Regions from separate parts of the Nicoliella spurrieriana genome, predicted to be linked through region 3. Evidence: riboswitches for the same ligand, from Rfam matches in the RefSeq annotation. Region 3 holds a riboswitch; each other region holds the start of a gene.
The links. Region 3 has a riboswitch for thiamine pyrophosphate ahead of tenA (thiaminase II). Riboswitches for the same ligand answer to the same signal wherever they lie in the genome.
Positions count from the first base shown of each region.

Region 1: another riboswitch for thiamine pyrophosphate. It lies ahead of MOO44_RS04635 (uracil-xanthine permease family protein); the one in region 3 lies ahead of tenA (thiaminase II).
Region 2: another riboswitch for thiamine pyrophosphate. It lies ahead of MOO44_RS05025 (ECF transporter S component); the one in region 3 lies ahead of tenA (thiaminase II).

Region 1 covers NZ_CP093361.1:809,412-812,619, reverse strand. The annotation lists gene MOO44_RS04640 (LuxE/PaaK family acyltransferase) at 1-172, opposite strand, end outside; gene MOO44_RS04635 (uracil-xanthine permease family protein) at 159-1,475, opposite strand; TPP riboswitch at 1,563-1,664, opposite strand; gene MOO44_RS04630 (hypothetical protein) at 1,774-3,208, opposite strand, start outside.
Region 2 covers NZ_CP093361.1:908,900-912,107, forward strand. The annotation lists gene MOO44_RS05020 (ABC transporter ATP-binding protein) at 1-1,281, opposite strand, end outside; gene MOO44_RS05025 (ECF transporter S component) at 1,368-1,925, opposite strand; TPP riboswitch at 2,026-2,115, opposite strand; gene MOO44_RS05030 (serine hydrolase) at 2,291-3,208, shown strand, end outside.
Region 3 covers NZ_CP093360.1:267,253-270,460, reverse strand. The annotation lists gene thiD (bifunctional hydroxymethylpyrimidine kinase/phosphomethylpyrimidine kinase) at 1-731, opposite strand, end outside; gene tenA (thiaminase II) at 728-1,435, opposite strand; TPP riboswitch at 1,526-1,617, opposite strand; gene MOO44_RS01325 (carbon-nitrogen hydrolase family protein) at 1,764-2,573, shown strand; gene MOO44_RS01320 (hypothetical protein) at 2,621-2,806, opposite strand; gene MOO44_RS01315 (ROK family protein) at 3,118-3,208, opposite strand, start outside.

The DNA of each region.
Region 1 (3,208 bases), on a different replicon from region 3:
ACAGCGGTGTTTTGCGCTGGTGCTTCGCATAGCTTTTAAATGGTAAGTTATGCTCAAACTGATATTTAAAAATTTTTAACGCAAGCTGATTAAAGTCTTGGTCGTCATTAGGAGTCCCAATTGCTGGATGCTGTTGAATAAATGTTAAGACATCATTTTTAATTTGATTCATGATTGACCTCCCGCCGTTGAAACGCTTTAGGCACTGCCACTAACAAAATGTGTAGTAATACGGAAGCAATTGCCCCAAGCAAAATGTTATTCGTTAATAGTGGTCTCAGTGCCCCCGAATAATTAGTCGCATAGGCAGGGATGCCGATTGCCAACATAATCGATAACCCAATGATCAAATTATTCGTATCGTTACTCTCAGCCCGTTTTAAAATCGCAAAGCCAGTCGTGATCAGCGTTGCTGCGGCTGGTAAGAACATTCCACCAATTACTGGTGCCGGGGTTAGTGATAGAAAGGCCCCTAATTTAGGAATAAAGCCGAACACTAATAACAAGCTCCCAGCCAATAGGATTGGCTTGCGTGAATGAATCCCGGTCAGCTTCATTACCCCAAGGTTTTGAGCAAAGGCCGTTGTTGGGAACCCACCGATCATTGAAGAAAGAATCGAACCCGCTGCTTCACCAGCAATCCCCTTTTCAATTCGCTTTTGGTCAATTTTAGTCTTGGTCACATCCGCCGAGGCCTCATACACCCCAATGGCTTCGATGATTGCCACACAATAGGCAATGAAGAAGGTAATAAATAACGTCCAGTTGAACCGTAACATTCCGTACGGCAATAATTGTGGGAACCCAAAGAGGGGCTTATGCGCCAGTCCCGAGAGGTCGATCATCCCAGTCGCAAAGGCCAATCCATCCCCCACCACAAGCGCAATCAAGAATGAATAGCGGTGCCAAAAGCCCCGGCCAAAGATGGAGAGCCCCACCACAATGGCAGCGGTGACAATCGCTACTAACAGTGTCTTAGGGGCAGCAAAGCTTGCAGCAGTCGGATTCCCGCCCAAAAATTCTTCTAACGTGAAGCTGGCTAGTGAAATCCCCACAAGAAAAATAATGGTCCCGGTAATTGCGGGCGTTAACCACTTGGTCAGCTTCCCCAATAATCCCGTAATTGCTAAAAAAAACGCCAAAATAGCACTCAGTAAAATCGATCCGCCTGCAGCTGGCAGGGTCCCCGTCTTTCCCGCATTGATCATCAATGCATCAAAAGCTGCAGAGGGCCCCTGAACGATTGGAAGTCGTACTAATTTGGTCGCTTGAATAATGGTCACCAACCCAGATGCAATAAAAATTGCATTCACTAAGTTAGTGGATAGTGTTAGTGATAGCCCCGCAGTGGACGCAACAAAAATCGGGTCTAACCACACGTTTGAAACAAAAATATGTTGAATACTAGCAAGAAATGTTTGTCCCCATTTTAAGTCATTGGTGGACAAATCAGTGGTTGCTTGATCATTTTCCATGAAAACATCTCTCCTTAAATTAAGCAATTTGGCTTAATTAAACTGAGAACCCAATTCACCACCGCAAATTGAAAAAGTTTCCATTTAAAATCAAAGTCGCTGCATTCCTACGCTGGTACTAACCAGATCAGGTTCATAAGGGTTAAGGACGGACCTACTCTCAGCCAAACGGCTCCCCTTGCAGTTAATTAAGTAACCTGAGTATAGCATAGTAAGTAGCCAACCTAAAAGCCCCCCTTGATTTTTCATTCCAAAATAAAAACGTGGTCAATGTAAAATTAACCACGCTTTTATTCATTTAATCCAACGGCGCCTGTGACTTCATCACTTCCGGACTCCACAGCGTCAGTAGGTACCCGTACCCCTGCGCATCAAACGACAGGTCCTCAAATTCACGGTTAATCCCAAACGACATGTAGTGCACGTCACTTGGCTGGAGCGTCCCCGCCACCAGCTTGTCTAATGGGACCGAGGTGATGATATTATCAGAAACAATGTACATCCGGTTGTTATATGCATCATAATCAAGGTTTTGGTTACTATACCCACCCCAGTTAATGTTTTGCGGTACGGCGCTAAAATTGGCCGCCCCGGTGGTTTCATTCAGCGTCCCCTTGTAGATCTGGTAGGTCGAAAAACTCTTCTGCCCGGCTTCAACGACCGACTCCTTGCGGCCAAAGTAGGCGTTCCCGGCCGTATCAAAGGTCAGCGTATTAATGCTGTAATTTGCATTTCCATTGATCAACGGGAAGTTGAACTGCTTAATCGGCTGCAACGTGGTCGGATTGATTTCGGTAATCGTATTCGTCCCGCCCGCCGGCAGATTGGCCAGCGTATCGTCTTGGACCAAATAGAGGTTCTGCGTGACCGGATTATACGACAACGTCTGACCGTGGCCGATATTTAACAACGGACTCACCTGCGCCGCATCTACGATTGCCATGTATTTCAAATACTGGGCGTGTTCGGCCTCTAGCGACTGCACGTTATGGGTCACGTTCTGCTCAGCCGTTTGCACGTCTAATTGGTCCTGGTTGACCAACTGGTTCGAGTCGTTCACGTTCTGGGTCGCAGTCAAATACCGTTTCCCGATCCCCTGATTGAACTGCTTTAACGCCACCTTGGCCGCCTTAACGGTCGCCCTTAGCTGTGTTTGGCGCCCCGTCAGTTGCTTTAACTGCTTCATAAGCGCCTTGCGTTGGGCCGGCTTAGCCTTCCGCAAGCGTTTGACCACCTGCTTGCGCTTGGTAGTGACTTGATTGGCGGTTTTCAGGCTCGTAGCCGTGACCTGGTTAAAGTAGGCCACGTAGTTACTAGCCGCGAGCCGCTTCGTAATCTTCGCATTGAACAGGCGTTGCTTGACCAATGCTGATTGGACCTTAGCAGCATATTGGTCAGCAGCATTCGTAATCTTTTGCAACGCGGCTTGGTACGCCTGATTATCCTGTTGGTCACTAGCCACCTGCGCACTTGCATTCTGGACCGCATTTTGCGAGTCATTATCGCTGTTTTGCGCATCGTTTAACACCGATTGGTAGTTAGCAGCCAGCTTTAAGTTGGCTTGCCCATAGGCCGTGTATGGGGAGGTATATGTATATGCCTTCCAAATTAAATCACGCCCGTCACCGTTGCCACCCAGGACCCCTAGGTTCGTCAAGTCGGTCGTATTGTACTTCGCAATCGCCCCCTGCTTGACCTTGTCGCCTAATGATTCAACAAAATACATATTATCA
Region 2 (3,208 bases), on a different replicon from region 3:
TGCTAATGAATTGATATCGAGGCCCTTGAACGGTTCGTCCATTAATAAGACATCGGTCCCCATGATCAACATTTCAATAATTTGGAGCTTCTTTTTTTGCCCCTCGCTAAGCGTGTAGACCACCTGTTGTTCGTGCCCGTCAAGGTGTAAGGCCGTTAGCATTGCGTTGATATCATCTTGCGTGTAATGATGGTTACTTGCGTTTTTAACCGATAGGGCGAGCTCTTCTTCCATCGTAATGTCAATAAATTGCATTTCAGCATCTTGAAAAACGAGGGCAACGTTGGCAAGGTACTTTTTCTTACGGAGCTTTTGAATATCTTGACCGTGGTATGCAATTAATCCCTGGTATTTAAATAAGCGGGTCATTGCTTTGAACAGCGTTGACTTTCCAATCCCGTTCTCACCGGTAATCAGGGTCACCCGATGGGCGTAAAATTGAAATTGAGGGGCCCTTAGTAACGTGGCTTGCCCCTGCTTTATTTCACAGTCGGTTAAGTTCAATGCAGCCTGCTCATTTGGGGTCGGCAGTGCTAATTTGACCGCCTTTAAATCAGCATGATCGAACGGGACCAATAGTTGCTCGACCTGGGCATTAGTTAACTTTTGAATTTGGTACTGGTGGGCTTCTAAGTAAAAGAAGTCATCAACGACGTCTTGGTACCCGGACAGGTCATGATCAACTAAAATAATCGTTTTGCCCCGTTGGTCGCGTAACCGGACTAACTGGTGCAATAGATCGGCTCGTGAAGTGCGGTCCAAGCTGGCGAACGGTTCATCCAACAAGATGACATCCGAATCCATTGCGATGATGATGGCAAGGGCCACCTTTTGTTTTTCACCACCGGAGAGCGCGTTAAGGTGTCGGTGCTTTAATTTTTGAATGTTAACAAATTGAAGGGCGGCATCAATCCGTTCTGGGATTACTTCCGGATCGACTTGCCGGTTTTCGAGAGCAAATTGGAGTTCGTCGTTGACGGTGGTCATCGTAAATTGTTGGTTCGGATTTTGAAACATCATTGAAACGACGCCACTTAAAGCGGTCGGCTGAATCTCAGCTAATGGCTTCGGACCGATCTTAATCGTACCGGTGTACTCACCATTGGCAAATTCAGGATAGAGTCCCGCAATTGATTTTAAAAGGGTTGACTTACCGGTTCCAGACGGTCCGGCAATCAGGCTGATGTGCGCATCCGTAAAGGTTAGGTTGACGTCGGCTAAGACGGGGTGGGCACTATTTTGGTAGGTGAACGTAAAATGACTGACGGTAACGGCTGCCATTAATAACTTCCTCTCTATTAGTTAAAAATAAAGCACTTATCAGCAAGGCTCCATAAGTGCTTTATCCCTATTTAGTCATTTGATGATTATGCTGTAATTGCGTGGCTACGCTTCAACAACTTGGTGATGGCCATTGAAACGGGGTCACTGAAGACCCAGACCGAAATGAAGCGAATGATGAACAAGATAATGACCATCCCGATGCCATAGGCATTGTAACCGTTTCTGAACCAATCCCAGATAAACGTGATGATGGTGGTAAACAGACTCCCTAAGAACAATTGGAAGTGGCCGTACTTTTTGTAGCCGGTCACGGCAAACCCTAATTCGGCCCCGGCCCCTTGAATTAATCCGGAAACCACGTTCATGACGCCCCATTGGTCACCGAGGAACATTTCAACGACTGCCCCGGCCACTTCTGAGAAGATTGCGACCCCGGGCATCTTAAAGATGGCCCCGGCAAGCGGTCCAGCAACGATCCAAAGTCCCAATGAAATATCATTGGCGGCCGGTGCTAACCCGATTGGGGTTAAAATTAAGGTGAGGGCGTTATAGATAAAACTGGTCAACCAGAAGATGACCCCACACACGATGGCAATTAATGCAATTAAAATAATGTTTCTAAGACTCCATTTTTTGGACATGGAAAATCCTTCCTTTCAAATAAAATAGATAAATGATCATGGTTAAATAGATAGAAAAAGGGGCCCTCAAAACGAGGGTCCCCCTAGATATGTACACCATTGATCAATGAAAACGTTTTCCTCCACCAGTACTAACTGGATCAGGTTCAATGGGTATTATCTCAGCCGAATAGCACCCCAAACATCTCTATATCTATTTAACTTGATTAGTGTAACGTAATCTAAAATGAAATGCAAGGTCAAATGTTACAAACGAAATGCTTAGATAACACTTAGTTTACATTTGCCATAAATGAATTGTTAATCATTTGCTAAGATGTTAAGTTAATACTATGATTTCCGTAATAAAAAGAAGGGTTGATAAAATGAATTTAAAAAAGAATCTGACGAAACTGGTGATTGTAATGACCACCACCGCTGGAGTGGGGTTGGCGCCAGCCGTGAATTCGTTCTTTGGAACGGTATCCCCCCAGACGTTTAGTGCCAGTGCCGCATACAATTATAATTACGATTATGATGATGGGGCTTCCGGGATTACCACGAACAACATTGTTCCTGGTAATTATAAAATGAAGCATGCCGCCGCTGCAATGGCAATCGATGCGACTAACGGGCAGGTAATTTACGCTAAGAATGCGAATAAAAAAATGAAGGTGGCATCGATAGCGAAGTTGATGACCCTCTACCTAGTGGTCAGAAAGGCCCAGGAGACGAACGGCTGGAACCAAGTCGTTGATACCTCAAATGCCGGACTCCGTTCGATGAGTTATAACAATAATATCGGTGGGGGCTTTAAGTTCGTTGCCGGCCGGAAATACACCGTAAGGCAATTGTACCGGGCAACGCTAATTGAATCATCAAACAATGCTGCGATTGCACTGGGCCAATGGGTCGCTGGTTCGAACGGCAATTTTATTGATATGATGAATAAACAGGCCCAAGCATGGGACCTGAATGCGACCTTTAACTCCGCATCCGGCTTAGAAAATAACGATTTAGTTCACTATGGCTATAAGTATACCGGCGGGGCTACTGCCGGGAACATGGTAAGTGCCAAGGCGCTTGCTGTAATTGCCCAACACCTCTTGACCTATTATCCACAGGTAGTCAATGATGCGAAGCTGGGCACGGCTAAGGTAGCTGGACAAAACCTCTATAATTATAATAATTTATTGAAGGGGCGGACGTTCTATGATCCTAAATTATACGTCGATGGGCTAAAGACCGGATATACCCCTGCTGCTGGACTATGCTTTGTCGGGACCGGCCAACTACCTGGGAAG
Region 3 (3,208 bases):
ATTTCATTCATAAATTGCTTAGCAGTTTGAATTGCCATTTTAACCGAGTGCCCCTTAGCTAATTCTGCCACCATGACCGATGATAGGGTGTCGCCAGTCCCGTGTTTCCGCTTGGAATCAACGTGTTGACCACTCATCCAAAAATCACTTCCATCAGCTAATAGGACATAGTCATCATTCTTAGGTCCATTACTATGGCCACCCTTCAAAACAACGTTCTTAGCTCCCAATTGTTGAATTTCTTTTGCGGCGCGTTTGGTCGATTCACGGTCCGTAATCGAATGTTTAACGATGGTTTCTGCTTCTGGTAAGTTTGGGGTGATAATATCAGCAAGGGGGATTAACTCTGTGATCACGGTATCAATTGCATCATCGGTCAATAACTTAGCACCCCCCTTAGCAACCATCACTGGATCAACCACTAAGTTCTCTAGTGAATACCGTTGAATATTTTGTGCTACATTGTGAACGTGTTCAGCATCGAATAGGGCGCCAGTTTTGGCTGCTTTGATCACAAAGTCATCTGCAATTGATTTAAATTGGGCATCGACCATCTCAAGGGGCAGTGGCAAGACCCGTTGAACATCAATTGTGTTTTGGGCGGTCACGCCCACCACCACACTGGTGCTAAAAACATGACAGGCCTGCATGGTCTTAATATCTGCCATCATTCCAGCCCCACCACCGGAGTCAGTGCCCGCAATCGTCAATGCTTCTGGATATTCATTCATGATTTAAAATCCTCCTTCGCATGGTCCAACGTTGCTTTAAATTGCCAATCCTGTTGATAAAATGCATGTTCCCAAAACTGCCATTCTAATTCGCAGCTTTTTAAGAAGTATTGACTAGCCGTTGCTAGTTCTTCGTTCGAGGCCTGCTTTGCAAAACGATCCACAAAGGCAAACACAGTATCGCTCATTGATTTATCATTATCATCACTAGCGTAGAACATGATCCAATCATAGAATGGATTATCTTTAGTTGCGGCCCCCTGCGCCACTAGATGATCAGCAATTTCTGTGTATGTCCACGGACATGGTTGGAAAGCTGCTAAAATATTTAATAGTGATCCGGTCTCGCCTGCTCGATGCATGTGTGACTCATACAAATACGCCTTTGGAGCAGGGGTGGCGTGTTGTTGATCTTCATAGTTAATTCTCGCAATGTTACAAAAAATGTGGTGCGGATGAATTTCACTATTTAAAATAAAACTAATTTGATCATTAAAGAAGCCCATTAATTCACGATCATTCGATTTGGCAATTGCATTCCCATAAATTTTGATAAATTCATTCAAGTATTGGAAATCTTGTTGAACGTAAAATTGTAACGCTGCTGGTGCAACGTTCCCGTTTGCAATTCCTTGAATGAAGGGATGTTCTAAAATCCCGCTTAAAATTGGTTGGGCCTGTTGCTTTAATTGATCTGAAAACATTGATAAATTCCTCCAAATTAATAACCACCACGGGAAATAAAATAAGGGCGCTTTCTAAATTGTTATAGAAAGCGCCCATTTCGTCGATTTTATTTCGAATCAGCCACGTTCCTACGCTAGAATTATCTAGATTCAGGTTCAATGGGTATTTTCTCAGCCAGATGGCACCCCAGTGGACAGTTAGATTATTTAATTACAAAGCTAATATACCATATCTATTATTCAGTGTCCATGCACAAATTGCATCCTTAACTAATGATTCAGAATTGACATTCAAATTAGATTAGATTAGAATTCAATTAAAATAATTTATAGATTGGGTGATGGGATGACTTACAAAATTGCATTAGCGCAAGCTTATTCAGATGTAGAACAAACGGTAAACCAAAAGAAGCTGACCGAGGTTGTTAAAGAGGCTGCGGCCCACGGGGCAGCATTGGTGGTATTTCCAGAAATGTTTATGAGTACCACTGCAATCGATGCGACCCTAGCTGAAATCAATCAACATGCTGAATCCCTTTCCGGCCCCTTCGTTGATAATGCGAAGCAGGCCGCAGCTGATAATCAGGTCTGGATCATCTTTGGAATGCGTGAACAAAATGATGACCCTAATGATCAACGGGTCTATAACACCATCGTGATTATTAATGACCAGGGGGATGTGGTCACGACCTATCATAAAACCCATTTATACGATGCGTTCGGGACTAAGGAATCCGATCAAATCAAGCCTGGCGATAAACTATTTGAACCGATTCAAACGCCATTTGGTAAAATTGGGTTATTTGTATGCTATGAACTTCGTTTCCCAGAGGTGGCTAGGTATCAAGCAGTCCACGGTGCCGATGTAATTATCATCCCAACCTCTTGGTACCGGGGCCCACTAAAGGAATATCACTGGACATCATTATTAAAGGCCCGCGCAATTGAAAATACGACTTTCATCGTGGGGTGTGATAAGCCTACTTCTGACGCTCGCGTCGGTTTAAGTCAGGTCGTCGACCCGATGGGGGTGGTTACTAACCAAGCAGGGAGTGACGAATGCATCCTATATGCTGATATTGATTTAGACCAAGTTGCTAAGGTGCGTGCAAAATTACCCTCAGCAGCACAACGGATGCCAGAATTATATGACTAATTAAAGCTAAACAGCAGTTTCGCACAAATATGCGGAACTGCTGTTTTTTATTGCTGGTTATTATTATAAAATGCACCCAGTAATCCCAGAAGGACTAAAATGATGGCACCCCAGAAAAAGACCCGCAACATAAAAATAATCGCTGCGATTAATAAAAGCCACCAAAGCCAACTGCTGAAGAATTTCCAAACTAGCCACAACATTAAAATCATGATCAATAGTAAAATAATCATTTCATCACCATTCCTTTTAATCAATTCATTTTAGCATAATTAGAGTCATGATGAGTAATTATTGAACCGTTGTGAATTATTTCACTAATTCTATGATTAATGTCCATTTATTGTTTTAAATTGATTTCTATATCACTATTAGTAAATAACCGTGACATAGAAACTAAATCAATCTGAAGCAAAGTATTTTACTGAGGCGCGCTCAGCCATCGACTTCGCCTAAACAGCTGGAGGATTAATCGTACTAATGAATGCAGCAAGCCTAAATAAAAAAGCATGCTAGCATGCCTTTTTTAAGATTACTTATCCGATTAATTATCTGTTGCTAAAATCAAATTACCAATCGTAGCAGAATTATTATCATGAGCACAACTAACTGATAAGTAATCTACTAGCGATTTT